Regions from separate parts of the Paraclostridium sp. genome, predicted to be linked through region 2. Evidence: riboswitches for the same ligand, from Rfam matches in the RefSeq annotation. Region 2 holds a riboswitch; the other holds the start of a gene.
What was found. Region 2 has a riboswitch for FMN ahead of ACRCYC_RS02625 (ECF transporter S component). Riboswitches for the same ligand answer to the same signal wherever they lie in the genome.

Region 1: it holds a riboswitch for FMN, as region 2 does, so the genes downstream of both, ribD (bifunctional diaminohydroxyphosphoribosylaminopyrimidine deaminase/5-amino-6-(5-phosphoribosylamino)uracil reductase RibD) here and ACRCYC_RS02625 (ECF transporter S component) in region 2, are expected to answer to the same signal.

Annotation. Positions count from the first base shown of each region.
Region 1 covers NZ_JBOFKN010000193.1:17,953-33,849, forward strand. The annotation lists gene ACRCYC_RS15165 (aldo/keto reductase) at 1-1,096, opposite strand, end outside; gene ACRCYC_RS15170 (peptide MFS transporter) at 1,837-3,195, shown strand; gene pepI (proline iminopeptidase) at 3,425-4,306, shown strand; FMN riboswitch at 4,402-4,517, shown strand; gene ribD (bifunctional diaminohydroxyphosphoribosylaminopyrimidine deaminase/5-amino-6-(5-phosphoribosylamino)uracil reductase RibD) at 4,731-5,828, shown strand; gene ribE (riboflavin synthase) at 5,829-6,482, shown strand; gene ACRCYC_RS15190 (bifunctional 3,4-dihydroxy-2-butanone-4-phosphate synthase/GTP cyclohydrolase II) at 6,526-7,722, shown strand; gene ribH (6,7-dimethyl-8-ribityllumazine synthase) at 7,753-8,214, shown strand; gene ACRCYC_RS15200 (prolyl-tRNA synthetase associated domain-containing protein) at 8,439-8,921, shown strand; gene ACRCYC_RS15205 (SPL family radical SAM protein) at 9,032-9,925, shown strand; gene ACRCYC_RS15210 (methylated-DNA--[protein]-cysteine S-methyltransferase) at 9,983-10,444, shown strand; gene ACRCYC_RS15215 (PASTA domain-containing protein) at 10,830-11,351, shown strand; gene ACRCYC_RS15220 (hypothetical protein) at 11,576-12,094, shown strand; gene ACRCYC_RS15225 (response regulator transcription factor) at 12,278-12,961, shown strand; gene ACRCYC_RS15230 (sensor histidine kinase) at 12,961-14,115, shown strand; gene ACRCYC_RS15235 (hypothetical protein) at 14,200-14,691, shown strand; gene ACRCYC_RS15240 (efflux RND transporter periplasmic adaptor subunit) at 14,859-15,890, shown strand.
Region 2 covers NZ_JBOFKN010000033.1:62,831-78,727, forward strand. The annotation lists gene ACRCYC_RS02565 (hypothetical protein) at 130-267, opposite strand; gene ACRCYC_RS02570 (glycoside hydrolase family 13 protein) at 294-2,117, opposite strand; gene ACRCYC_RS02575 (glycogen/starch/alpha-glucan phosphorylase) at 2,149-4,569, opposite strand; gene glgA (glycogen synthase GlgA) at 4,584-6,029, opposite strand; gene glgD (glucose-1-phosphate adenylyltransferase subunit GlgD) at 6,043-7,170, opposite strand; gene ACRCYC_RS02590 (glucose-1-phosphate adenylyltransferase) at 7,184-8,311, opposite strand; gene glgB (1,4-alpha-glucan branching protein GlgB) at 8,362-10,263, opposite strand; gene tsaD (tRNA (adenosine(37)-N6)-threonylcarbamoyltransferase complex transferase subunit TsaD) at 10,515-11,528, opposite strand; gene rimI (ribosomal protein S18-alanine N-acetyltransferase) at 11,531-11,989, opposite strand; gene tsaB (tRNA (adenosine(37)-N6)-threonylcarbamoyltransferase complex dimerization subunit type 1 TsaB) at 11,979-12,695, opposite strand; gene tsaE (tRNA (adenosine(37)-N6)-threonylcarbamoyltransferase complex ATPase subunit type 1 TsaE) at 12,695-13,147, opposite strand; gene ACRCYC_RS02620 (GNAT family N-acetyltransferase) at 13,317-14,162, shown strand; gene ACRCYC_RS02625 (ECF transporter S component) at 14,255-14,860, opposite strand; FMN riboswitch at 14,982-15,101, opposite strand; gene ACRCYC_RS02630 (amidohydrolase) at 15,173-15,897, opposite strand, start outside.

The DNA.
Region 1 (15,897 bases), on a different contig from region 2:
CTTTTAATCTATCAATTATAGGAAGATGTTGTGTGCATTCATATTCACACTTACCACATTTTATACAATCACAAGCTCTACCTTCGCTATTCATAGTATAGTTCCAACACTCAAGACCATAGATTTCATCTATCATCTGTTCATCACTCTTTTTAAACATTTGTTTTTCATTATATAAAAGCATGTATGCTGGAGTATTTATGTTTTGAGGACATACTCTACAATATCCACACCCGTTACAAGTAGAATTCATATGTTCGCCTAATTTGTTTTTTATATTTTCGATATCCTCATTGCTATAAATATTATTTTCATCTGCTATATAGCATGCATGGTCTATATCAGAAAAACTTCCAAAGCCTATTAATGATATTGTTATTTGAGGACTGCCTATATTAAATCTTAGTGCGGCATCGACAGCATTTTCATTTTCCTTTGCTAAAAAAGATAGTGAATTTTTATGATTTGGTATTGAACCTCCATTTAATGGATTCATTGCTACAACTCCATAGTTGTTATTATAAGCATGTTCTACACCGTTCCATCTATAAGGAAAATTTAATAAGTTTATACCCATTGTAACTCCTTCAAACTTATTATCATCTAATACTTTTATAACTTCATCACCTGGTTGGTGAGATGAAAATACTATATGATCAATTAGACCTTCTTCCTTGCATTTTAATAAACCTTCGTATTGCCCACCTGGTTTCATTGCTATATCATAGTGATCCATTTTTCGAATGCACCATACATGGTAGAAATCTATTTTATCTACACCTAGTGTTTCAATAGATTTTTTTACAGAAGATACTGTTTTTTCTACTGTATCACATACAGTTGGTCTACCTTTTGTAGATACATAAAAATCATTTTTCCCATCTTTAATGAGATGTCTAAAAGCTATACCTAAAATTTCCTCACTTCGTCCATTGCAATAGCCCGGTGCTGTATCAAAATAATTTATACCTTTTTCATAAGCATACATTACTAATTTTGCATTTTCTTCATTACTTTTATCTAAATTAAATCTTAAACCGCCAAATCCAACTGATGAAACTTTTTTACCAGTCTTTCCATACTCAACATATTTCATTATTGAATCTCCTTTTATGTTTAAAATACTACAATATAAATTAAAATTCTGCGCCAACAGACAAATCTCCTTTAATTAAATTGTTTTTACTAGATAGAATCAAGATTTTTAGTATATCAATTAAATATAACTAATAAATAAGAGAATACAATAGTTCACGATATGGGGTATAGATGTAAAATCTAAAGTAATAATATATACTAAATTATAAACAATATAACTTATACAAATTTAGTGAAGTTTTAATATCTTAAATAATAAAAAAATCGATTTAATTCCTTAAATAGTACTATTAAAAATCGATTTTTAATAAATTAATGAACATATTTACATTGACTTGAAAAATGTTTTCCGCTAAAATTCTTGTAAGGAACAAAATATAAGGAGGTAGGGGGTTTAGTATACTTTCAAAATAATAAGAATAGACACAATTCATATATTCATAAATCAAATAAGACTATTGATAAAATCAAAGTAGAATTTTCGAAATAAGTTATTGGGATTTAATCCTATAATGGCATCTAGGAATTTGTAAAAAATTCAACATCTCAGATATAATCACAATCAATCACATACAAATAAATTGCATAATTTAAAACATCAGAAAACAGTATTTTAGCAAAATTGGAATAATTTCATATTTATAATTGACAACACTGTAAAACTATCACAACTGGTCATTGACTGGAAATAAAGAGATATAATCGAAATGTAAAAAATTAAATATTGGGGTGACGATTATGGAAAATGCAGTAAAAAATAAAAAGAAATATCCTTTAGGATTTTATGTTTGTTCATTAACTTACACATTTGAACGTATGGCATTTTATTCAGCAAGATGGCTAATGTTAATATTTATAGTTGCAGAAGTAGCATCAGGTGGACTTGGATTAACAGATGGTGATGGAGCAAAAATGAGTGCAAACTTAGTTGCATTTACTTACTTAACTCCTATACTTGGAGGATTTATTGCAGATAGATGGGTGAGTCCAAGAGTATGTGTTCCTTTAGGATCAATAATTATGGGACTTGGATATATGTGTGGATGGCAAGCATCAGAACAAACATCAATCGGATTAGTATGGGCGATGATTTTACTTGTATCAATAGGTACAGGATTGTTTAAAGGGAATTTATCGGGGATAAATGGAAGATTCTTCAATAATAAAGAAGATCTTGACTCAGCATTCTCGATACAATACTCATTTGTTAATATAGGTTCACTTATAGGAACAACTTTCGTATCATTTATAGCATTCTCTCCAATTGGATTTGGTGGTACATTCTTAATATGTGGATTACTTTTATTTTTAGATGCAGCTTGGTTTATAATCGGAGGAAAAATGTTCTTTGGTGATATTGGTAAACAACCATTTAAAGCTGGAGATTCTACACAAAACTCAGGTAAAAAAGGAGAAAGATCTGGGGAAGCACCTTTAACTAAGAAAGAAAAATCAAGAGTTGGGGCAATAGTTTTCATTACAGTATTCTCTATAGTATTTTGGATAGCATATTACTTAATGAGTATGCCAATAGTATATCACTGGGGACCAGAAGTAGCTACTGCAAATCATGCAAACTGGGTAATAGGAAACTTTACAGTACCTTCAGCTTGGTTTGACTCATTAAATGCATTTTCTTGTATAGCTCTTGGACCTATATTAGCTGTAGTTTGGAGTAAACGTGCAAAATCTGCTAAAGGAGATTTAAGTATGTTTAGAAAAACTGCATTAGGTATGATGTTACTTGGATCAGCATTTGGAGTAATGGCGTTAGCTGAAATATTAAGAGGTGATGGTCAAGCAAGTTTATTATGGATAGTAATGATAGGTGTATTAATGACATTAGGTGAAATGGTATTCTCACCACTTGGAAATTCATTTATAAGTAAGTTCTCACCAGGTAAACTTTTAGGATTAATGCTTGGTATATGGCCACTTGCAGTATTTGTTGCTAGTAAAGTATATGGATATTTATATGAATTTTTATCAACAATGCCATTTGCATCTGCATACGGTGGAGTAGCGGTAGTTGTAATTGTATGTGGAGTAGTATTATGGGGATGCGATAATAAACTAAACAAACTTGTAGAAGATTAATATATAAATCTATATTTAAAAGATCAGGATGATACCCCTATGTCGTATTTCGCGATATAGGGGTATCATTATATAAAAATAGTTGGGGTGGAGATTATTTCTTTTTATGATATACTATTTATAAAAGGAAGTATAAAAAATCAAGTACAAATTGAATATGGTTTAGAATTTTAAAATAGTCTTGCTAATAAGAGGATAACGTTTCTAAAGACAAATTGGAGGGATAAACATGAAAATAACTGAAGGATACATGCCTTTTGAAGGTTTTAAAACCTATTATCGTATAGTAGGAGAAGCAACAGAAGGAAAGAAGCCATTAGTACTGCTTCACGGAGGACCAGGTTCTACGCATAACTATTTTGAGGTATTAGATAAGATAGCAGAAAGTGGTAGACAAGTAATAATGTATGACCAAATTGGTTGTGGTAATTCATTTGTAAAAGGTCATCCTGAGTTATTTAATGCTGATACTTGGATAAAAGAGCTTATTGAACTAAGAAAGCACCTAGGGCTTGAAGAAATTCATCTATTAGGTCAATCTTGGGGAGGTATGCAGGCTATTTGGTATGCTATTGAACATAAACCAAAGGGGATTAAATCATATATTCTTTCATCTACTCTTTCTTCAGCAAAGCTTTGGGAAAAAGAGCAAAAAAGAAGAATATCATATATGGATAAACAAGATCAAAAGGCGTTACTTGATGCAGTAAACACTGGAGATTATTCTAGTAAAGAATATAATAATGCCTTAGAAAAATTTATGGAAATGTATTGTGCAGGAGAGTTAACTGAAGAATCTCCAGAATGTTTAAGAAGACCTAAAAAATCAGGTTCTGAAGCATATGTTGTAGGGTGGGGACATAATGAATTTTCTCCTACAGGTACCCTTGCTGGATATGAATTTACAGACAGATTACATGAAATAAAGGAACCGTGTTTAATAACTAGTGGAGCAATAGATTTATGTTCACCATACATTGCAAAAACTATGTATGATAGAATTTTTAATAGCAAATGGGAACTATTTGAATATTCAAGACACATGCCATTTGTTGAGGAAAATGAAAAATATATAGAAGTTTTAACTAAATGGTTAAATGAAAATGATTAATAAATAAATGATGAAATAATAATCTATTTTTATTATATATATAAATATATTGTTGACATATAAAATTATATAGAGTACTATTTAATTAAAATTGAATAGATCTTCAGGGCAGGGTGCAATTCCCTACCGGCGGTAAAGCCCGCGAGCCTATATGGCATGATTCGGTTAAACTCCGAAGCCGACAGTAAAGTCTGGATGAAAGAAGATAATATAAACGTAAGATTACTCTAAAGTATTGTACTATAGTAGTGTTATTTATGCTCTGAAATATTTAATATTTCAGGGCTTTTTTAATTCTATAGAAAATAAATTAGAATTATATTTTATGTATAAAATGTATAGAAAGCCCTGAGTATTTATTCTCAGGGCTTTATTTTATAATTGCCCGGAGTTTATTTAAAATCAAAAATAAGGAGGTGAAAGTATGGATAAATACTATATGGACATTGCATTAAGTCTAGCGATTAAGGGAAAGGGAATGGTAAATCCAAATCCGATAGTTGGAGCAATAATTGTGAAAAATAAAAGGATTATAGCTAAAGGCTATCATGAAAAATATGGAGAAGCTCATGCAGAAGTAAATGCTTTTAAAAATGCAGAGGAAAACGTATTTGGAGCAACTATGTATATAACTTTAGAGCCATGTTCTCATTATGGTAAAACACCACCTTGTGTTGATAAGATAATAGAGAATAAAATTGCTAGAGTTGTTATTGGTGTGCTAGACCCTAATCCCCTAGTATCAGGGAAAGGGATAAAGAAACTACGAGACGCAGGAATTGATGTAATGGTGGGTGTGTTGGAAGAAGAATGCAGAAAAGCAAATGAAGTATTTATTAAATACATTGAAAAGAAAAAGCCATTTGTAGTATTAAAATCTGCAATGTCATTAGATGGAAAGATAGCTACAGCTTTTGGAGAATCAAAGTGGATTACTGGAAAAAAATCAAGAAGCCAAGTGCATAAATTAAGAAATGACTTATCTGCTATTATGGTTGGAGTAGATATAGTGATAATGGATAATCCTCAGCTAACATGTAGAATGTTAGAAGGTAGAAATCCAATAAGAATAATCGTAGATAGTGAACTTAGAATTCCTAAAAATTCAAAGGTATTAGAAAATACAAATGATATAAAAACAATAATTGGTACTACACAAAAAGTAGAAAAAGAAAAAGTAGATTACTTAGAAAAACTAGGAGTAGTTATTATAAAAACTAAATCAAAAGATGGAAAAGTGAATTTAAAAGAATTAATGATTAGGTTAGGTGAATTAAAAGTTGATAGTATTCTTTTAGAAGGAGGAGCAACTTTAAATTACTCAGCCATAGAAGCTGAAATTGTTGACAAGATTTTAATATATGTAGCACCAAAAATTATTGGTGGAGTAAAGTCAAAAACTCCAGTAGGGGGAAATGGAATAGAACAACTTAAAGATGCTTTTAAAGTTAAAGATTTGAATGTATCAATAGTTGACGAAGATATTTTACTTCAAGGATATATAGGAGATGAGGAAATCTAGATGTTTACTGGAATAGTTGAGGAAATAGGAGTTATTAAAGAAATTAAAAAAGGTGGTAAATCTTCAAAGTTATCAATAAAAGCAAATAAGGTTTTAAATAAAACTCATATAGGAGATAGTATTGCAACAAATGGAGTATGTCTTACTGTAACGGATTTGAATGGAGATAGTTTTGAAGCTGATATTATGACAGAAACCTTAAGAAGAAGTAATCTTGGAAGTCTTAATATTGGTAGTTACGTTAACTTAGAAAGAGCCTTAAGTTTAGATAAAAGACTAGGAGGACATATAGTTAGTGGGCATATAGATGGTACAGGGACTATTGTATCGTTCATAAAAGAAGATAATGCTGTATGGATTACAGTAAAAGCTTCAATTGATATTTTAAAATACATAGTACATAAAGGTTCAATAACTATAGATGGTATAAGTTTAACAGTGGCTTATATAGACAATAGCTGTTTTAAAGTTTCTATAATACCTCATACAGCAAGTGAAACAACATTACTTAATAAAAAGATAGGACAGACAGTAAATCTTGAATGTGACTTAATAGGTAAATATGTAGAAAAATTATTAAGGTTGAATATAGATAAAAATAATAATAAAAGTTCACTAAGTGAAGATTTTTTAAAAATTAATGGTTTTTTATAGATTCTAGAAAATTAGATTCATTTAAAGATAAGGAGAAGATAAAATGTTGAAATTTAATACTATTGAAGAAGCTTTAGAAGATATAAAAAAAGGAAAAATAGTAATAGTTGTTGATGATGAGGATAGAGAGAATGAAGGAGATTTGTTAATGGCTGCTGAGATGGTAACGCCTGAAGCTATTAACTTTATGGCCACATATGGAAGAGGGCTTATATGTATGCCTATAGAGGAAGAAAAAGCAAAAAAATTAAGTTTACATCCTATGGTAGAAAATAATACGGATAACCATGAAACAGCTTTTACAGTTTCTATTGATTATATTGATACTACTACTGGGATTTCTACTTATGAAAGAGCTTTAACAATACAAAAAGTATTAGAAAATAGTGAACCACTAGATTTTAGAAGACCAGGACATGTTTTTCCACTTATAGCTAAGTCTGGTGGAGTGTTAAAAAGGGTTGGACATACAGAAGCAGCAGTAGATTTGTCTAGACTTTCTGGATTAGAACCAGCAGGTGTTATTTGTGAAATTATGAGCACAGATGGAACTATGGCTAGAACACCTGAGTTAATAGAGTTTGCAAAAGAACATAATCTTAAGATAATAACTATAGCTGATTTGGTAGCTTATAGAAGAGTACGTGAGAACTTAGTTGAAAGAGTTGTAGAAGTTAATATGCCAACAAAATATGGGGATTTTAAGATGTATGGTTTTATAAATAAATTAAATAAAGAGCATCATGTAGCTTTAGTTAAAGGTGAAATAAATGAAAATGACTCAGTTCTTACAAGAGTTCATTCAGAATGTTTAACTGGGGATGCTTTAGGGTCGTTAAGATGCGATTGTGGAGAACAATATGATGCTGCAATGAAAAAAATAGCAGAAGAAGGTAGAGGTATTCTTTTATATATGAGACAGGAAGGTAGAGGTATTGGTCTTATAAATAAATTGAAAGCATATGAGCTTCAAGATAAAGGTTATGATACAGTGGAGGCAAACCTTATGTTAGGATTTCCAGCAGATATGAGAGATTACGGAATTGGAGCACAAATACTAAAAAATTTAGGCGTTAGAAAGTTGAGACTTATGACAAATAACCCTAGAAAACTTAATGGGCTAAAGGGTTATGATATTGACGTAGTAGAAAGAGTACCGATTCAAATGAATCATAATGAAAAAAATGAATTTTATTTAAAAACTAAACAAGAAAAATTGCAGCATATGCTTAATTATTAAAATTAATATATATTAACGGAGGAATTGAAAATGAGAATGATAGAAGGCAATTTAGTAGCAGAAAGTATTAAGGTAGGTATCGTCGTAGGAAGATTTAATGAATTTATAGTTTCAAAATTATTAGGTGGAGCTATTGATGGATTAAAAAGACATGGGGTAGATGAAGATAACATAGATGTAGCATGGGTACCAGGAGCATTTGAAATTCCCTTAATAGCAAAAAAAATGGCTAAAAACGAAAAGTATGATGCAGTAATATGTCTAGGTGCAGTCATCAAAGGGGCAACACCACATTTTGATTATGTATGTGCAGAAGCTTCAAAGGGAATTGCTTCAGTTTCACTATATAGTGAAAAGCCAGTGATATTTGGAATATTAACAACAGACACAATTGAACAAGCTATTGAAAGGGCTGGAACTAAAGCTGGAAATAAAGGTTATGATTCTGCGGTAACAGCTATTGAAATGGCAAATTTATTAAAACAATTTTAGTATTATTAACTACATAAAAATTAAGTAAAGAGCATTGTAAAGTATGTTAATGTGATGAGCATCTAATTTTAGAGGCAGGTGGTATTCTAGATAATAAAGTTATTAATGAAATTTATATATAAATATAAAAAACTCATATCGATTTGATATGAGTTTTTTATAACTTTAATCAAAATAAAAAATATGTAATAATATACTTATATAAATTCAACAGGGGGAAAATAATGAAAAGAGCAATATATGCAAAATTAGATGAACTAAATATAAAATGTCAAGTACTAAAACATGAAGAGGTATTTACAGCAGAGGAGTTTTATGAAGTAACTAAAGATATGCCAGGACATCACTGTAAAAATTTATTTTTAAAAAACTCAAATAAAAGTATGAACTACTTATTAGTAGCAAAACATGATAAAGCTGTAGATTTAAAGGATGTAAAAGCTCAAATTGGAAGTAGTAGACTTTCTTTTGACTCACCAGAGAGATTATACGAATTGATGAAGGTAACGCCTGGTAGTGTAAATCCTTTTAGTGTTATAAATGATATAAATAGTAAGGTAATATTATTAATAGATAATGATTTATTAGACAGTCAAAATCTTAATTTTCATCCGGCTATAAATACGGAAACATTTAATATAACAGGTAATGATTTTAATAAATTTTTAAAATATGCTAAAAATACAGTTATTAAAGTAAAGATATAAATTAATCGATTAATAAAATATTACAAAGTAATCTGAGTGAAAAAATATTATATTTTAAAATAGTTTATGGAAAATATAATAAATAGATAATTAAAAGGATTGATGAATTTATGGAATTTATACCAACCAAAACAATTGTATCTAATTATAAAGAAAGTCCACAATGGTTTGGAATAAACTATACTATGAATATCTATAAAGGTTGTTGTCATGGTTGTATATATTGTGATTCTAGAAGTAATTGCTATCAAATTATAGATTTTGATAGAGTTAGAGCTAAGGCAAATTCAACTCAAATAATAAAAAATGATTTGAAAGCCAAAAGAAAAAAGGGGGTAGTAGGAACAGGAGCTATGAGTGATCCATATAACCCCTTTGAAAAAACATATATGTTAACAAGAAAAGCTTTAAAATTAATAGATGAGCACAAATTTGGTATATCTATAATCACTAAAAGCGACCTAATAGTTAGAGATATAGATATATTAAAAAAAATACAGATTCATTCACCTACGATGGTTAAAATTACAATAACTACATTTGATGATGAACTATGCAAAAAAATTGAAAGAAATGTATCAACAACAACTGATCGATTTAAAGCTTTAAAAAAATTATCAGATAATAATATATATTCAGGGGTGTTGTTAATGCCAATACTACCTTTTATTAATGATACTGAAGAAAATATAAAAAATATTATAAAAAAAACATATGAATGTGGGGCTAAATTTGTTTTCAGTTATGGATTGGGAGTTACATTAAGAAATAATCAAAGGGATTACTATTTTGAGCAATTAAGAAAAATATTTCCAAATCAAATGATAGATAAAAAATATATTGAAACATATGGAGATGTATATGAAAATAGCTCTACAAAATCTGAATATTTGTGGAAAGTATTTAAAGAAGAATGCGATAAATACAATCTATTATATGATATGCAAGATATTATAAAAGACTATAAAAGCAAATATGAAGTTAAGCAAATTACTTGGTTTTAATAATTTTACATAAATACATATTATATATAAAATATGGTTATCTAAGGAGACGTTCACATGCTAGAAAAATATTATTACGAATCACCTATTGGAATACTAGAGATAAGCACGACAAAAGAAGAATTAATTTCAATCTTATATGTAGATGAAAAAAAAGAAAATACACAAACTAATGTAATTTTAAATGAAGTTGTTAGACAATTAGATGAATATTTTAATGGATATAGAAAAGAATTCAATATTAAATTTAAACTTAAAGGAACTGAATTTCAAGAAAAAGTATGGAATTCTTTAATAGAAATTCCTTATGGAGAAACAGTATCTTACAAATATATAGCTAATAGAATCGGGAATGAAAAAGCTGTAAGAGCAGTAGGAAATGCTAATGGAAAGAATATTATAAATATAGTTATTCCATGTCATAGAGTTATTGGAGCCAACAAAAGTTTAACTGGATATGGTGGTGGACTAGATAGAAAGTTATGGCTTTTGGAACATGAAAAAAATTGTAAAAAATAAAGAAAACTTAATATTCTATTGGTGTATGAAATGAAAATAAAAACCATTCATATTATTTTATATGAGTGGTTTTTATTTTAAATATAAAGCCATTATGCAATAATATTAAAAATTGGAACAGTGTAAAAAACAAATATAATATTAGATTGTAGACAAATATTTTTGAAATTTTAGTCTCTAGCTTGACCATCACTGATACTTGATTTTTATTATATTAACTAAAACTTGAGACAAAAAATTGGTAAATACAATTAAAGTTTTATGTTAAAAGTAACGATAACATATATTATATGTTATCGTTACTTTTAACATAATAAAGTGATAGAGTATATAATTACTGCTGGGGATTTTTAAGTAGGGTAAAATATGTAGAAAGGTAATTTACATGAAAAAATTAGCTATTATAAGTATTGTAGGTGGAGTTTTTAGTTTAGCATTAACTGTAGGTTTTATAATTATAAAGTTAAACAATGATAATTTGTTTGGGGATGTTGAGAAAAAAATAATGTATATAACTGAAAGTAAAAAAAATGAATTCAAAGAGATGAAAGAAGATAAAACGGATGGCAAAACTAAGTCTGAGAAAATAGAAAGTAAGGATAAAAATGAAATAATATACACAGAAGGAAAAGTTCCAAATTTTAAGGGATATAAGCAAACAGAGGTATATGAATTTGCAAAGAAACATGGTGTGAAATATGAGTTAGGAGAAGCTGTACTTACACCAATATATAATTTAAAAGGAACTATTGCTAAACAATCAATTGAACCAGGTGAGAGTATTACAAAAGATAATAAGATTAAGATTAGTATATATGTATTTGATGGGCATTATGATCCTAATAATGGGGAGGATAAATGTCATGATGAAGAGGGTAATTTTATGAAAAATAATACCGATAATTAGAATATATAAATTTATTAACTGGTTTCATATTCAAAAATAGGAAGAGGCTATGTATATTTGATTCGAAACATAATTCGTTTAAATATAGAAAAAATGCAAGTGAATATATTGAGAATTTAGTATATTTAATGATAATATATATAATAGTGATAAAAGCCTAGAGAACAGGATTGGTGTGCTAGGCTTTTAAATATGCAAAATTTGAGTATAGAAAGGTATTATATATGAAGAAAGTAGTAATTATAAGTGCTACGGTAGCAATCATAATTATAGCACTAGTAGTAGTTTTAACAATGGAAAAACTAAACAATATCTATTTAGATGAAGAGAAAAATAAAACTGAATACATAGGTACTAAAATTCATGATTTAAAAGAGTATAATCAATCATATATTGATGAATTTATTCAAAATAATGATATAAAATATGACAATGGTAATTTAATAAAAATAGATGAAAATAAATCAAAAGAATATATAGGTTTAAATAAATCTTATTATCAAACTAAAATTTATGAAGCTCAACGTATGACTGCTGCAATGGAAAGTTATAGCTCAGCAGACACTATATTAAATGAGATGTGGGGAGAACTAAAAAATATAGTAACAACAGGTGAATTTGAAATTTTAAGGGTGGGGCAAATAAATTGGATAAAAGATAAAGAAAATATTAGTGATATGCAAATTAAATCTAGAATGACTATTGAGAGATGTAACTATTTATTAAACACATATTATAAATAATTTTAATTTCACTCAAAGTATAAGTATAGTACATATAGTATATTTGATCATAAAAAATCTTGAACAGTAATTGATTTTAGGATATGAAAAATTATTTAATAATATACTTCAAAATCAACTTAACAAAAACTTTATATAATTAAGTGTATAATAGTTAAGATAATGTTTAGGGGAGGCATAAATATGAGAATATTAGTAGTAGAAGACGAAGTAGATTTATTAGAAGCTATATCAGAAGGTTTAAGAATAGATGGATATGCAGTTGATACAAGCGAAGATGGTGAAGAAGGTTTAGAATTAGCTATTGTAAATGATTATGATCTTATAATTCTTGATTTAAACTTACCAAATATGGATGGATTAGACATATTGAAGAATATAAGAATTAATGATAAATTAACCAAAATATTAATACTAACAGCAAGATCAAGCATAAAAGAAAGAGTAAAGGGACTTGATTTAGGAGCTAATGATTATTTAGTAAAACCATTTCATTTTGACGAACTAGAAGCAAGGATAAGATGTTTACTTAGAATTAAATTTATACAAGAAGACGAGGAACTTAAGTATAAAAATTTAAAAATAAATATAAAATCAAGAAAAACTTATATAGATGATTATGAAATAAAGTTAACAAAAAAAGAATTTGCTATATTAGAATATTTAATGAAAAACATAAATAAAACAATCAGTCAAGAAGAACTCATTGATCATGTATGGGATAATAGTGTTGATATGTTTAGTAATGCAGTTAGGGTTCATATTAATTCATTAAGAAAAAAATTAAAAGTTAAATTAGATGAAGATATAATCAAAAATGTGGTTGGAGTTGGATATATAATAGAAACAGCTAAGGAGGAAATTTAATGAATTTAAATTTATCACTTAGACTTAAAGTAACAATTATAAATACTATAGTACTTATAGTTTGTAGTGTGTTATTAACTTTAAGTACTTCTTTTTCAGCAGCGAAAACTATAGACTCATTAGAGAATATTCCTTTAAATAATTCAGCTATTAGCACAACCCAAGGAGATCAGAATAAGTTAGACAGTGTAGAAGGAATACCTGCTAAAAATGTAACTAATTCATTTAAAATAGAAAAAGAAAAACTAGCAATTACAAGTTTTATTTATATGATAATTGTAATCATTTTAGGATGTATAATAACATATTTAGCAACAGGTAAATCGTTAGAAAGTGTAAAAAAATTAAATGATGAAATAAAAGATATTAGTGAACATAATTTATCTAAAAAAATAAAAGAAGAAGGACCTGAAGATGAAATAAAAGATTTAACTAAATCTTTCAATAGTATGTTAACAAGGATAGAAGATGCTTTTGAAAGTCAAAAACAGTTTTCATTAAATGTAGCACATGAACTTAGAACGCCTTTATCAGTTATAAAAATGAAAATAGATGTATTTAATAAGCGAAATGAACATACACAAGAAGATTATATAAAGTTAATTCATGTAATAGAAAATAATAACAATAGGCTATCAAAAGTAGTAGAAGAATTACTAAGTATTTGTAATAAAGGTAATATAGAATTTCGAGATAAGATAAATTTAAATAAAGTTATTAAATCTATTGTTGGTGAACTTGAAGAAGTTACATCACGAAAAAATATAAATATAGTTATTGATGAAAATATAAGTAAAAATGCATACAAAGAATTTTATGGTAATGAAGATCTTTTATATAGGGCAATGTATAATTTAATAGAAAATAGTATTAAGTATAACCATGAAAATGGATACGTAAAAATTTATTTAAATGAATACACTAATTTTATAAGCATCATTGTTGAAGATAGTGGAATAGGAATAAAAAAAGAAGATTATGAAAATATATTTAAACCTTTTTATAGGATAGATAAGTCTAGATCAAGAAAAATAGGAGGATCGGGGCTTGGTCTTTCAATAGTTAAGAATATAATAAATGAACACAATGGAACTATTGAGGTTAAAAGCGATGGAAAAGGAAGTAAATTCACTATTAAAATTCCTTATAATTAATATTTCTTAACAAAAACTTTATATACTTTTCGTTATTATAAAATTAATCAAAATAATTATAATAAAAATGAGAGGAATATAAATATGAAAAAGATAGTTTTGTGGGGAAGTGTAGTATGTGTAAGTTTGGTATTAACTGCATGTAATGGAGTTAGTGAAAGTCAACATGAAAAGGAAGTTAAAAGTAAGAAAGAAGAACAGACTGAAGAAAAGTTTCTTACAAAAGAAGAAATGGAAAAAATTAATGAAAATGTAGTGAAAACTATAAAAGAAAATACAAAATATAAATTTGCTAAGATTATGAAAATACAAGATACAAAAATAGATGTGGCATTTCTAAACACCCCAGAAGATTATGATGATAAGGGGTACAATGATAATTTAGATATAGATACTACTAAGTTAAAAGAAACAGGAGAAAATGCTAACATTGATTTAATAGGTGTAGATAGCAATATGTTATTTAGCGATATAAAAGAAGGAATATATGTAAGAATAGGAACTTATGAGCCGAAAGAAAAAAATGAAATAGATATTGAAGATAGCAAGGTAATTAGTGTAGATAAAGTTAATTAAATAATTAAGAAAATAAAATGCATTTTATACAGTAAATAAAAATTTACAGTATAAAGTGCATTTTTATTTTTAAAAATTTTTATTTAAAATAAATTTCTTAACAGAAACTTTATACCTATTTTAGTATAGTTAAACTATAAAAATGAAGTGGAATATGGAGGGGTATTATGTTAATAAAAAAGAAATTAATAGCATTAACAGTAGTTGCATGTTTGGTAGGAGCTAGTTGGTTAATGCTTAAACCTAAAAAAGAAGAACCATTAAAAAAAGATAAGGAACACATAGCTATAGTGGATGATATAAGAGTTGCAATAGAAGGAGAGGGAGAAGCTAAGTTAGAAGGAATTGATCACAATTTTGAAACAAGTGGAGCTCTTGAAAAAATTTATGTGAATAAAGGTGACAAAGTAAAAAAAGGAAGTAAGTTAGCTAAATTATCAGATAAAGATATTAATTCACAAATAGATGAGTTGAAAATAGAACAAGACACTAAATCAGAAGCATTAAATCAATTAAAAAATCAAAAAAATAGTGCACCAGAAGATACATCAATAGATTTGCAAATAAAAACGGCTCAAGGTGAATTAGATAAAGTGAATAAAAAAATTGAAAACTTAAAACTAGATCTTAATAAATTGTATGTATATGCAAAAAATGATGGGGTAGTTATAGATATTAAGGGCGAGCTAGGAGCGGCTGTAACACCTGCAAATCAAATTATTGTAGTAGGAAATGAAAATAAAATATATTTAGATGTTTTGCTAACTCAAACAGATATTGTAAAAGTGAAAGAAGACCAAGAGGTTAAAGTAACTTTTGAGACTTATCCAGATATTGAAGTTGATGGGACCGTGAAAGAAAAAAGTTACACAAGTGTAGGGTCTGAGGAAGATGTAGACTATAAAGTTAAAGTAGAACTAGATAATAAAGACGTAGAACTTTATCAAGGTATGACTGCAGAAGTTGAATTTATAATAAAAAACAAAGAAAATGTATTGCAAATACCAAGTAAAGCTATAACAAATAAAAACAATAAGCAAATAGTTAAGGTTAAAGATGGCGAAAAAACAAAAGAAGTAGAAGTAAAAACAGGATTTTCTGACGGAAAGGTTACACAAATACTACAAGGATTAAAAGAAAATCAGGTTGTAATAGAAGAAAGGAAGGTGGGAGATTCTGAAAGTCCAGGAGCTAATTAATATTATA
Region 2 (15,897 bases):
TCTTTAACGCTACTTCAGCAACCATTATTCCAACTTCGCTAATTTTATAATATGTTTTCTGTTTTGCCTTCTTATATCTTTCTTTCAAATACTAAATCTACATTGCCTATCTCACCATAACTTCCAGCGCTAGATGGAATTTTTTCTATGATCATCTCCTCCTATAAACATTCCTTTAACTGATACTTCTATAAATTTATACTCATACATGTAATTTGCTCCTAGTTTTAATTTAAATAAAAAAACCACAATAAAAGAAATTCTCATGTATCCTTCATTGTGGCTTTATTTTATTATTTTAGTAGATTAATCAATTTAAAATCCTTTGGCTTTAAATTAAGTACAACTTTATCATCTTTTATATTGAAAAATCCATCTATAAGATTATCACATTTATTATGTAACCATTCTTTAGTATCTATTTCTATAGCTTCTTCATTTTCTGATCTATTTATTAATATTAAATTAGCCTCAGTATTTTCAACATATCTAATATATCCAAATACATTTGGATTTTTTATATTTAAAAACTTTGTATTTCCTGTTACTAATACTTTGCTTTGATTTCTGTCTTTAATAATTTTTTTATAAAAATTTAATATATCCTTATCTTCATTTTTCCATGGATATGTTCTTCTGTTATCCGGGTCTGTTTCCCCTAATAATCCAGCTTCATCTCCATAATAAACATACGGTACACCTTCAAAAGTCATTTGCATTGCAACTGCTAATTTAAGTAATTCTTTATCTTCATTTAGCTCGGTAAGTATTCTCCTTGTATCGTGAGTTCCCAATAAATTCAAGTTACACTTAAAAGCTTCTTTTGGATAATTTTCTTTAACTGTCATAATTTTATTGTATATTTCATTAGAATCCAATTTACCAGTTAAAAAGTCTATAACCATATTTTTAAACAAGTATCCAGTTACTCCATTTAATTGATTTCCTAAAAGATACTTTCTTCTTTCTTCATAGCTAATTTTATTCGATGCATCTTCCCATACTTCACCTATAAGTATTGATTCTTCATTCACTTTTAAACTTTCATTTCTTAATTCTTCTATAAATTTAGTTGGTAGTTCATCTACTACATCCAGTCTCCATCCTTTTACTCCAAAATCCATCCATTTTTTTATTGCACTATCTTCATCTTTTATAATGTAATCTATATATGAAATTTCCATTTCATTAACGTTTGGAAGTGATTTAACCCCCCACCAACAGTCATATTTTTCAGGATAATTTTCAAAGTTATACCAAGATGCATATTGAGATTTTCTAGACTGATAAGCACCTAATGAATCGTAATTACCATATTTATTAAAGTATATACTATCATCACCAGTATGACTAAATACTCCATCTAATATGATACTTATCCCTTTATTTTCTGCTTCTTTGATTAGTTCTTTAAATATTTCTTCATCTCCAAACATAGGGTCAATCTTTTTATAATCACCTGTATCATATTTATGGTTACTTTGTGATTCAAATATTGGACTAAGATATATTATACTTACCCCTAGAGTTTTAAGATAATTTAACTTGCTAATTATTCCTTTTAAATTTCCCCCCTGGAAGTCCCATCTTACTACTTCATTTTCACTATTTTTTATATACATAGGGGTATCTTCCCAATTTGCATATATAAAACTATTTTTTTTAGTATTGCTTATTTTTCCAACTTTATTAAATCTATCTACAAATATATGATATAGTACACCTTCTTTAAACCATTTAGGTGTATTTATTTTTTTACTTACAGTAAGTTGATATTTATTTATGTCATTTATATTATAATAAACTATAGATTCTCCATTATGAAATTTCTTACCATAATATCTAGTTTCTACATTTTTATCTATAATTTCTATAGTTTTAAAATAATAAAAATAAATATTTTCTTTATTTATTTTATATTCATGTATTCCAAATTCATCACTTGAAATTCTACTCATTTGTATTTCTTCTATAACTTCTTCATCTGTTTCTAAAATAAAATATACATCTTTTACATTTTCTGTAGATTTTATATTTATCTTTAGCTGTTCCCCTAATTCTAAAGCCCCGAAAGGTTTTTTGAAACTTTCTAGCCAAGAATTATATGTTATATTCATTTGCTTCCCCCACCTTTATTTTTAAACTGAATTATTTCTTATACCATATATCCTTAGCATATTCATTTATAGTTCTATCCGTTGAAAATATTCCTGAGTTAGCTATATTTATTAATGACATCCTATTCCAATTTTCTTTATCTTTATACAAATCATTTACTTTTTTCTGAGCTTCTATATAATTTTCAAAATCTCTTAATACAAAAAACTCATCATTATAAGTTATTAATGAGTTATATATTTGTCTTCCTTCTTCTCCTATATTAGGTATAAATCCATTTACTAAATCATCAACAACTCTTTTTATATAAAAATTATTGGAATATATATCTGCAGCTGAATATCCACCATATTTGTTGTATTCTAAAACTTGATGTGCTAATAATCCAAATAAAATTATATTTTCATCTCCCACTTGCTCATGAATCTCTATATTAGCCCCATCTAAAGTTGCTATCGTTATAGCTCCATTCATCATAAACTTCATATTACTAGTTCCTGAAGCTTCTTTTGTAGTTGTAGAAATTTGTTCACTTACATTTGCTGCTGGTATTATTCGTTCTGCCAAAGATACTCCATAATTTTCAATAAAAACTATTTTAAGTTTTTCATTAACTCGTTTATCATTGTTAATTTTTTGTGCTAATTCATTTATGAATTTAATAATACATTTGGCTAAATAATATCCTGGTGCTGCTTTAGCTCCAAATATGAAAGTTCTTGGTTCTATATCTAAATTAGGATTGTCTATAAGTTCGTGATATAAGTGAAGTATGTGAAGTGCATTCATAAGTTGACGTTTATATGCATGTAGCCTTTTTATTTGAACATCGAATATAGAGTTGGGATCTACTATTATTCCATTTTTATTTTTTATAATTTTAGCTAATATAGCTTTATTATCTAATTTTATTTTTTCTAAATTATTTAATATATTAATGTCATTTTTATATTTTTCTAACTTTTTTAATTGCATTGTATCTTTTTCCCAATCGTTACCTATAGTTTCAGTTATTAAACTTGATAATGTAGGGTTGGAAATCATTAACCATCGTCTATGTGCAATTCCATTGGTTTTATTGTTAAATTTAACTGGATCATCTTCATAAAAATCTTTTAATACTTCTTTTTTTAATATTTCTGTGTGAAGTTTAGCAACTCCATTTACACTACTACTTCCAACTATACTCAAATTTGCCATATTAATATTATTGTTTGATATTATAGCCATTCTATTTATTTTTTCAACATCAGATACATATCTTTGGTTTAATTCATTACAGTATCTTCTATTGATTTCTTCTATTATCATATAAATTCTAGGAAGTAACTCTTTTACCATACTAATCTTCCATTTCTCCATAGCTTCTGCCATTATAGTATGATTTGTATACGATATTGATTTTTTCGTTATATTCCAAGCTTCATCCCATCCAATTCCTTCTTCATCCATAAGTATTCTCATTAATTCTGGAACACATAATGATGGATGTGTATCATTAATATGAATAGCTATTTTTTCATATATTTTACTTATTTTAACTTTATTTTTTTTACACTTTTTAATTATATCTTGTATTCCTGCACTAACTAAAAAATACTCCTGTTTTAATCGTAATATTTTTCCAGCATCATTAGAATCGTTAGGATATAATACTTGAGATATTTCATCTATATAATATCTATATTGTAGTGCATCATGATAACTTCCATAGCTATTTTTAGCATCCTTTAATATAGGATCAAAATCTTTTCTTGGTATATCAGATTTAAATAATCTAAGAGTATTTATATATTCATTGTTATAGCCTACAATTGGAATATCGTACGGAACAGCCATTACAGGCATATAATTTTTATGAATTACGTTTAGTTTTCCATTTTCTTGTATTAATTCAATATCTCCTCCAAACTTAACTATAACAGCTTTATTTGGTCTAACCGTTTCCCATACATAAGATTCTTCTTTTAACCAGTTATCTGGTACTTCTATTTGATGTCCATTAACGAACTTTTGCTCAAATAAGCCATATTTATATCTTATCCCATATCCATGTCCACTTATATTAAGTGATGCCATAGAATCCAGAAAACAAGCTGCCAATCTTCCCAATCCTCCATTACCTAATGCAGGATCAACTTCAGCCTGAATTATATCTTCTAAATTAATATCCATATCTTTTAAAATAGATTTTACTTCTTCTTCTATCCCTAAATTAAGAAGATTTGATTCTAATTGTCTTCCTAATAAAAATTCTATGCAAAAATAATAAACTTCTTTTTCTTTGTCAATTCTGCTTTCTTTCCATATATCAGCTATCTTAGATTTCAATACATTAACTAATACATTTAATATTTGTTCATTATTAGCTTCCTCGATATTTTGTTTATATAAAAAATCCATTTGTCTTTTAAGTTCTAACTTAAATTTCTCTCTATTTATGAGAGCCAATACTATCAACTCCTTTATCTAGCTATTTCATTGTATGTCTCTAAATATAACTTTGCTGACTTATTCCAACTACTATCTGTATTCATAGAATTTCTAACTAACTTAGACCATACATCTTTTTTATTTTTATAAATATCTATCGCAGATTTTACACAATAGAACATTTCATGTGCATTATAATTTGCAAAGCTAAATCCATTACCTTCTCCAGTATATTGATTATAAGATATTATAGTGTCTTTAAGTCCTCCAGTTTCTCTAACTATAGGTATAGCTCCATATCTCATAGCTATCAATTGACCTATTCCACATGGTTCAAATAAAGATGGCATTAAAAACATATCTGATGCTGCATATATTTGTTGAGCCAATGATGCATCAAAAGTTAATGTTGATGCAACTTTATTTGGGTATTTACCAGAATAATAATTCAACATAGAATGGTATTGATCTTCTCCCGTACCTAAAACAACTAATTGTAAATCTTCATCTATTATCTCTGGCATCATATATGAAAGTAAATCCAATCCTTTTTGAGATGCTAATCTAGAAACCATTCCAATCATTGGAATATCTGGGTTTACTTCTAACCCTAGTATCCTTTGCAATTCTAACTTATTTTCAATCTTATCTTCTATAGAGTTTACATCATAATTACGAACTATATTTTTATCAGTAGCCGGATTATTAATTTCATAATCTATTCCATTTACAATTCCTTTTAATTTATGTGAATTCGCTTTTATTAATCCATCTAAACTTTCTCCATAGTATTTAGTTTGTATCTCATTTGCATAAGTTGGACTTACTGTGCTTACCTTATCTGAATATACTATGCCTGCTTTCATAAAATTGACTCCACCATAATACTCTATATGCCCATCATCTAAATACCACCTTGGTATAGATAATGTATCTTCTATATTTTTATTAGAAAATACACCTTGATACTGCAGATTATGTATAGTATACATAGTCTTTATATTTGAATATCTTCCATCATCACCATAATGTTCTTTTAAAAATAGAGGTATCATCCCTGTATGCCAATCATTTAAATTCATTATATCTGGATAAAAATCTATTCTTTTTAAAGATTCAAGTACTGCATTACTAAAAAATGTAAATCTTTCTACATCATCTTCATATCCATATAAATATGCATATTCTCCATCTCTTTTAAAATAAAATTCATTATCTATAAAGTAAAACTTAACTCCATCTAATTCTAACTCTAGTAAACCACAATATTGGTTTCTCCATGCTACATTTACATTAAATACTGCTACCCTTTTCATTTCATCTTTTAAATACTTAGGTATATTAACATATTTAGGCATTATAACCCTTATATCTACACCCTCTCTTTTTAAAGCTTTAGGAAGCGCATATGATACATCTCCTAACCCACCTGTCTTTGCGAAAGGCCAACATTCGGCTGTAACAAAAAGAACTTTCACAACTTATCCCCCTCTATATACTCACATTTTTTTCTACTACTAATGGTAATTTTATATCTCCCTTTAATTCTTTTCCTTCTGATATAACTGTATTTTTATCTAATATAACATTATCTAATATAACATTTTCTTCTACTTTACCACTTTGCATAATTATAGAATTTTTAATTACTGCACCTTTTTTTATGTGTACCTTTCTAAAAATGATACTATCTTTTACATCCCCTTCTATAACACATCCAGTAGCAACAAATGAATTTTTCACATTTGATGTTTCTGTGTATAAAGTTGGTGGCTCATTTTTTTCCTTAGTAAATATCTTTCTATCTGCGTAAAACAATTCATTAGCTATATCTACATCTAATAAATCTTTATTAGCTTGAAAATAAGTACTAGTAGAATTTATACATTTTAAATATCCATTATACTCATACGAACCGACTTGTAAATTTCCAATACTTTCGTTTATACAATCTTCTATATGAGTATACTCCCCATTAGATACAGCCTCATACAACATATCTATTAATAATCTTTTTCTCATTATATACATATCCATAGATATATTAGCTTGTTTTTCTCTTCCTAAATTTATCCCCATCCCAGAAATTTGATTTCCTTCTTTTATATTTAACATTGATGTTCCCAAAAAATCTTCATTTGCATTGTTTACACTCTTATAAATTATAGTTATACTATTTTTCGAAGCCTTGTGATAGCTTAAAACTTTTTTATAGTCCATATTACAAATCATATTGCTAGGAGCTATTAAAACATATTCTTGCTTACTCTTTTCTATATAATCGATATTAGAAAAGATATTGTAAATATCACCTTTTTTTATTTGTCGATACATTTGCTCTTTAGTATTTTCTGGGCTAAAAACAAATAATCCATCGTTTTTAGCAGATAAATCCCAATGACTTCCATTACCTAAATGATCTGTTAATGATCTGTATTTTTGATCCGAAAAAATACCAATATTTTTCATTCCCCCATTTACCATATTAGATAATGTAAAATCTATTATTCTATATCTTCCTCCAATTGGAATAGATGCAACTACTCTAGAATCACTTAGTTCTTTTAAGTTATCACCTTTTTTATTTAAATTGATTATCCCCATACATTCCTTATTCATAATCTAAATCCCCCTATACTAATTCCATAGCTACTACTTCAAATTCAGATACAATGCTTATACTTCCATCATCACTAGATATATTGCAATCATCTTCTATAATTGCCCCTTCACCTATCATAGCTTTTTCTATTATTACATTTTTACCTATTTTAGCATTAGACATTATTACAGAATCTTTTATAATACTACCTTCACCTACTGTAACTCCATGTGATAATACGGAATTTTCAACACTTCCAAAAACCCTACATCCATCTACTAATATAGATTTTTTAACATCAGCATCTTTGCCTAAATATTGAGGAGGCATAGCCATCGTATCTGTATAAATTCTCCAATTATAATCATTCAAATCAAACCCATTATCAGGATTAATTAAATCCATATTAGCTTGCCATAAGCTTTCTATAGTACCTACATCTCTCCAGTATCCATCAAATTCATACGCATACATACTTACTTTATCTTCTAACATTTTAGGAATTAAATTTTTACCAAAATCTATATATGCTTGTTTTGATTTAAAATAACTCTTTATTGTTTTCCAATTAAATATATAAATTCCCATAGAAGCTAAATTGCTCTTAGGTTTTTCTGGTTTTTCATCAAATTCATACACCGTTCCATCTTTTTTTGTATTCATGATCCCAAATCTACTTGCCTCATCCCAATCAACTTCCATTACAGCAATTGTAACATCTGCATTGTTAGATTTATGTTCTTCTAACATATGGCTATAATCCATTTTATAAATATGGTCTCCTGATAATATAAGTACATATTCTGGATCGTAACTATCTATATAGTTCATATTTTGATATATTGCATCTGCCGTTCCTTTGTACCAATTTCCTTCTTTCTCATTCATATATGGCTGTAATATAGATAATCCACCATTTCTTCTATCTAAGTCCCAGTGGCTTCCTATCCCTATATGTGCATTTAGCAATAATGGTCTATATTGAGTTAATACTCCTACTGTGTCTATCCCCGAATTTGAGCAATTACTCAAAGCAAAATCTATTATTCTATATTTACCTCCAAATGAAACAGCTGGCTTTGCTATATTTTTAGTAAATACTCCTAATCTTGATCCTTGACCCCCTGCTAAAATCATAGCTATCATTTCTTTTTTCATCATTTACTACTAATCCCCCTATTAAATTTAATAATAAAATTAAAATGTACTTAGATAATTATATCCTTGCCTTTTATAAATACTGCGCCTAACGGCGGAACTTTTATATTTATTGAATAGTCTTTATTATGCCAGTTTAAATCTTGTGAATATAAGTTAATCCCTTCCATTGTTTGACCTGAACCATAATATTTAGTATTGTCACTATTAAAAACTTCTTTATATAAACCTTTATACGGAACCCCAATTCTATATTGGTTGTAAACCACAGGTGTAAAGTTTAATACAGCGATTATAAAATCTTCTTTTTTCTTTCCTTTCCTCATTAAAACAATTACGCTTTGATTTATATTATGTGGGTCTATAAAATCAAAACCTGAATGGTGATTATCTATTTCATACATAGCTCTTTCATTTTTATAAATATGATTTAAATCTTTTACATAATCTTTAATTTTTCTATTTGATTCGCTGTTAAGCTCATTCCAATCTAAGCCATATTCAAATCTCCATTCTAAATCTTGTGCAAATTCACATCCCATAAATAATAATTTTTTTCCTGGATGCATCATCATATATGCATATAATAATCTTAAATTGGCAAATTGTTGCCATTCATCTCCTGGCATTTTGTTTAGTAAAGATTTTTTCCCATGAACAACTTCATCATGGGATAGGGGCAATATAAAATTTTCTGAAAAAGCATACATAAATGAAAAAGTTATAAGTTCATGATGATACTTTCTATATACAGGATCCATTTCCATGTATCTTAACGTATCATTCATCCACCCCATGTTCCATTTATTATCAAATGCTAATCCCCCTTTATATGATGGTCCTGTTACCATAGCCCAAGATGTAGATTCTTCTGCTATTATAATTGGATTTTTAACTTCTTTATGTACAATTTCATTAAACATTTTCAAAAATTCTATAGCTTCAATATTCTCTCTACCACCATATTTATTAGGTTTCCAATGCCCTATATCATAGTCTAGATATAACATACTTGATACAGCATCCATTCTTATTCCATCTGCATGAAATTTTTCTAACCAAAAGATAGCATTAGATATTAAATAACTTTGTATTTCTAATTTTCCTAAATCAAAATGTGCAGTTCCCCATCCTACATTTTCAGCTTTAGTTTCATCTTCATACTCAAATTGATTTGTTCCATCAAATTTGTATACTCCATGGTCATCTTTGCAGAAATGACTATATGCAAAATCAAGTATTACTCCAATCTCTTTTTCATGACACTTATCAATAAATTCCATTAAATCTTTAGGTGTTCCATATCTGCTAGTAGCACTATAATACCCTATAGTTTGATACCCCCAAGACATATCTAATGGATGTTCAGTTATAGGCATTATTTCTATGTGGGTATATCCCATATCATGTACATAGTCTATCATTTCATATAATTCATCATAACAAAAAAATTCTCCATCCCACTTCCTTTTCCAAGAACCTAGGTGGACTTCATATATATTCATTGGCTTATCATTATAAGTATTTTTTTCTCTTTTTTCTATCCAGTTTTTATCGCTCCATTTATAATTATCTATATCAAAAACAACAGATGCTGTGTTTGGTCTTTTTTCTGATAAAAATGCATAAGGATCTGATTTTAATTTACTTTTCCCACTGATACCAACCACATTGTATTTATACTTTGCTTTATAATCCATTTTAGGTATAAATATATTCCATACTCCGCTATCTTCTATATTAATCATAGGATATAATTTATCATCCCAATCATTAAACTCTCCAACTAAATAAACAGCTTTTGCATTAGGTGCCCATAATGTAAATGTAACTCCCTCTACCCCTTCATACTCTACTTTATGAGCTCCCATAAATTCATAACTCCTATAACTTTTTCCCTCTTTAAATAAGTTTATATTATAACTGTTTATAATATCTTCATGCTTCTTCAATATAAATTCCCCCATTGTAATTACCTCATTAGTTATAACTTTCGAACATGTAAAACATATATTTTTAATTATATCTTAATTCATACTTTACTATATAAAGTATTTATCCAAAAATTCAGACTTAAATATCTAATTTTCATATTATTTCTTTCATATAAATTATATTTTTGCAATTAATTACAAAATCTTAATTTAAAATTTTATAAAAAAAAGATTAGGAAATATTTAATTTATCTCCTAATCTTTCTTTGTTATTGACCTATTTTTAAATTCGGAACAGCATTTAAGCTCATGTCATCTCTTCTTCCGTTAATAAAACTATAATATCCAGCACATCCAATCATTGCTGCATTGTCTGTACATAATATAAGCGATGGGTATTTAACTTGTATATTTTGTTTTTTAGCCATTGCACTTAGTTTTTCTCTAAGTGCAGAATTAGAAGCAACCCCACCCGCCAATGCAATAGTATCATATCCTTTTTCTTTAGCCGCTTTTACAGCTTTTTTCGATAGTACTTCTACTACTGCTTCTTGGAAAGATGCTGCTACATCCTCGACTACTATTTTTTCATTTTTCATTTTTTTAGCATTTAAATAATTTAAGACTGCTGATTTTAATCCACTAAAACTAAAATCATATCCTTCATCCATACAAGCTCTAGGGAAATCTATAGCTTTTTTATTTCCGCTTTTAGCTAATTTATCTATTATTGGACCACCTGGGTATCCTAAATCCATAGCTCTTGCTATTTTATCAAATGCTTCTCCTGATGCATCATCTTTAGTTTTTCCTAATATCTCATATACTCCATAATCTTTTACTTCAACTAAATGAGTATGCCCACCTGAAACTATTAAAGTTATAAAAGGTGGTTTTAAATTTTTATCTTCTATATAGTTAGCACTTACATGACCTTCTATATGGTTAACTCCTACTAATGGTATATCTAGGGTATATGCTAAAGTTTTAGCATATGATAACCCAACTAAAACAGCTCCTACTAGACCTGGTCCATAAGTTACTGCTATATTGTCTATATCATCAAAAGTTACATTTGCTTCATCTAAAGCTTCTTGAACAACCATAGATATATTTTCTATATGCTTTCTAGATGCTACTTCTGGAACAACTCCCCCAAATTTCTTATGTAATTCTATTTGAGTAGATATTATATTACTTAAAATTTCTCTACCATTTTTAAGTACTGCACAAGCTGTTTCATCACAACTTGATTCTATAGCTAATGTTATTATATCTTTCATACTTACACCTCTTTTAATTGGCTCCACATTATCATTGCATCTTCTTTATTGTCACTGTAATATTCTTTTCTTATACCCGCTAGCTTAAATCCATATTTTTTGTATAAATTCTGGGCTACTATATTAGAAACTCTTACTTCTAGTGTCATCGCAAAGATATGATTTTCTTTGCATTTTTTTACAAGATGCATTATAAGTTTATCGCCTATCTTTTGTCCTCTATAATCGCTATGTACTGCAACATTAGTTATATGACCTTCTCCTGCTATAAACCATATGCCTACATATCCAACTATTTTTCCATCTATTTCTGCTACTAAATATCTAGCAACATCATTTTTCATTTCTTTTTCAAATTCACCTTTAGACCAATAATGCTCAAAACAGTTTTTTTCTACTTCAAAAACTCCAGATACATCATTTGAAGTCATATCTCTTACTATCAAGTTACTATTTTCCATTCTCTAACCTCTTCATTTTTTCTTCATACTGAACCTCTGCTTGAGACTTTCTTATATACATTGGGTTTATAGAATGACAATTGTGAATATCTATATTTTTTTCATATTTCATAATGCCTAACACGCATAAACTACTTGCCTTGTTTACATTGTTAGATGCTGATGCTATAGAAATATTCTTTACTTCAGAAAGCTTGTCTATATATAAAGATGTAGCTTCTCCAACTAATATAAATTCTTCATCTTTACTTGATAGTTCCTCTATAAGTTCATCAACAGCTATTACATTTACATCTTCTACAGTTTTAAATTCATTATTTTCAAATTTGTATTTACCTGTATATACTTGATTTCTTTGCGCATCTATTATAGAACATATCGTTTTATCGCAAAGGTTCATATTAAATGCTAATGACTCTAGCGAATTTACACTTATTATTGGTAAGTTTCTTACATGTGATATAGCTTTTGCAGTAGCCATTCCGATTCTAAGTCCTGTAAATGAACCCGGTCCTATACATATAGCTATTGCATCAATGTCTTTTATACTTAAATCACTTTCTTTTATCATAGACTCAATCATTAACATAAGTTTTTGTGAATGAGTTCTCTTAGAATTTATAGTGTACTCACATATTAATTTCTCATCTTCGATAATACATACACTTGCTGCTTGTGTAGAAGTATCTATACCTAATATTTTCATTACTTAGCCAACTCCTTAACTATTTCTTCATACTTTTCTCCCTTTGGAGTTAATATCATTTCTCTTCCTGTTTCTTTATAGTTCATTTCTATATATAAGTATTCATCTGGAAGTATATCATCTATTAAGTTTGCCCATTCAATTATACAAACTCCGTCTCCATTTATATACTCATCAAAACCTATATCATACATTTCATCACTACTTCCAATTCTATACACATCAAAATGATATAAAGGCATTTTTCCTTCATACTCATTTACTATTGTAAAAGTAGGACTTGTTATATAATCATCTACTTCTAAAGCCTGTGCCAGACTTTGAGTCATAGTAGTTTTTCCTGCTCCTAAGTCTCCTATTAAACAAACTACACTCTTAGGTGTTAACAAATTACCTAGCTTATATCCAATTTCTCTTGTTTGTTCTTCATTTTCTAAATATATTTTAACCATCTATATCATCTCCATAAATAAGACTTCTTTATTTAAATTATAATGTAACAGATATTATTATATTATAACCACATACTATTATAAAGGCTTAGATTTACAAAGTTTTTATTCTATATCATATATTTGTGTAATTTATGATAATATTATTTATTATAAAGGGGGCGATTTTTTGAATTATAAAATTCTTACACATGAGGATTATGACGATATAGTCGATATTTCTAAAGATATTTGGGATGGACATGATTATTTACCTAAAATATTTCATAAGTGGGTTGATGAAAAAGAAGGTTGTTTTCTAGGATTAATAAAAGATGATAAAGTTGTTGCAGTTGGCAAATATACAATCCTACCAGACAAACAAGGGTGGCTTGAAGGACTTAGAGTACATATAGATTATAGAGGTCAACAGCTTGCACACGCTATTTCAGATATGTTATTTAATTTAGCAAGAGAAGATTTAAAAAATAAAAAAATCACTAATATTGCAATGTGTACTCATATAGATACTCAAGCTAGCATTAAAATGATGAAAGCTAAAAATTTTCATTTAGAACAAAGTTGTCTTATTATATTTAAAGACTATGATTTTGTAAAAAATTCAAACTTAAATATTAATGATTTTAAAATAGAAACTTGGAAAATATCTTATAATGATTTTAAAAATCTAGATTACTTTAAAACTTGCAATAATAAATTAACTTATGGATTTACATTTTTAAATTTATGCGAGACTATTTACAATGATTTAGTTGAAAGTAATTCATTAGTAATAGTTAATGGGCATAAGTGCATAGTTAAAATGAAAGGATGTCCTTCTATAATATGTATAGATAATACATTTGAAGGAATAAATGATGCTACTAACTACTATTTATTGAAATATAAATCTAAGGAAGCTGAAATTTATATAACAAATCCTTATGATGAACTTATAGATAAACTTAAAAATAATAATTTTGAATCTATGTCTAACTTCGAAAAAGACTGTGTTTATTATGTATATAGTAATTAATTTTTTATAAAATAAATAATCTATTAAAAAAATGAGTATACTAGGGTTATTTTTATTACCCTAACATACTCATTTCTTATTTATAAACTAATTTATTTTTTAAGTATAACTTCCATTTTTTTATACAGAGGCAATGTTACTAACGAAATCACAACAGCTTTTACCAAATTAAAAGGTGCTATCATCCAAATAACAAAACTTCCTAAATCAGTTACTTTTGGATTTATCATATTACCCATATTTATTATAGCTTCCATTGGCATTACTGTTCCATAAAAAGGTAACAGCATATAGTAATTAGTTAAACATCCTATTACAATCATAGCCATAGTTCCTAATGTAAATCCTAATAATAATCCTTTTAAACTTTTTCTTTGTCTATATACCAATGATACTATAACCACATAAGACCCACCTATTAATAAATTTGCTATTTCTCCTATCCATGCAGTTGTTGAAGCTGTCATAGCTTGAAATAAATTTTTTATAAGTACTATTGTAAAACCTGCAATTGGACCTAGCGTCATCCCTCCAAATATAGCCGGAACATCTGATATATCCAATTTTAAAAAATCTGGAAATATTCCCGGTATCGGGATAGATATAAACATAAGTATATAAGATATTGCTGATAATATTGCTATCTTCGTCATCGTATTAGTTGACATTGACTTCCTTCTTTTCATTATTTGTTGCATTTTAGTACCCTCCTAATGTTATTTATATTAGGAAAAAATAAAAGCCCGAAGAATCTCTTCGAGCTTAGTTTTTGAGTATATTAAAAATAAATACATGTATTTATATGTTTTATACGCTTTTACTAATCCTCTCTCATCCAGACTTTACTGTCGGCCTTGGAATCTCACCAAGTCATGCTACAAAATGTAGCTCGCGGGCTATACCGCCGGTAGGGAATTTCACCCTGCCCCGAAGATCTTACGTGCTATTTAATTTTCCTTACACTTATATATTATTAAGTATCTGCTTATATGTCAATAATTTAATTCCAATTATTTTCTATAAACTACTTTACCATCAATTATAGTGTATAATACATTACTTTGAATTTCTAGTGGATTGTTATCCCATATAACTATATCTGCATCTTTACCTATTTCTATAGATCCAACTCTATCTTCTATCCCTAATGTTTTAGCTGAATTTATAGTTATCGCTTCTATAGCTTTTTGTGAGTCCATCCCATGTTTGACTGCAATTCCTGCACATATTGGTAAATAATGAAGAGGAACTACTGGATGATCCGTAGTTAATGCTACATCCATTCCAGCGTTAGATAATATTCCAGCTGTATCAAAAGTTAAATTTCTAAGTTCAATTTTAGATCTTTCTGAAAGTGATGGTCCAACTACAACTGGATATCCTTCTTCCATTAAATCTTCAACTATTAAATGTCCTTCTGTGCAATGGTCCAGTGTTAATCTTAAATTAAATTCTTTTGCTATTCTTATTGCTGTAAACATATCATCAGCTCTATGCGCATGAACTTTAAATGGGATATCTCTTCTTAATACAGGTAATAAACTTTCCATTTTAATATCATAATCTGGCTTTTCATTTTCATCATCTTCTTCATAAAGAAGTATTGCATCTAAATATTCTTCAGCTTCTTTCAAAGTTTCTCTTAACATAGCAGCTATTGCCATTCTAGTTTGAGGAGTTTTATCGTCTTGTCCATAACAGCTTTTTGGATTTTCTCCAAATGCTATTTTTGATG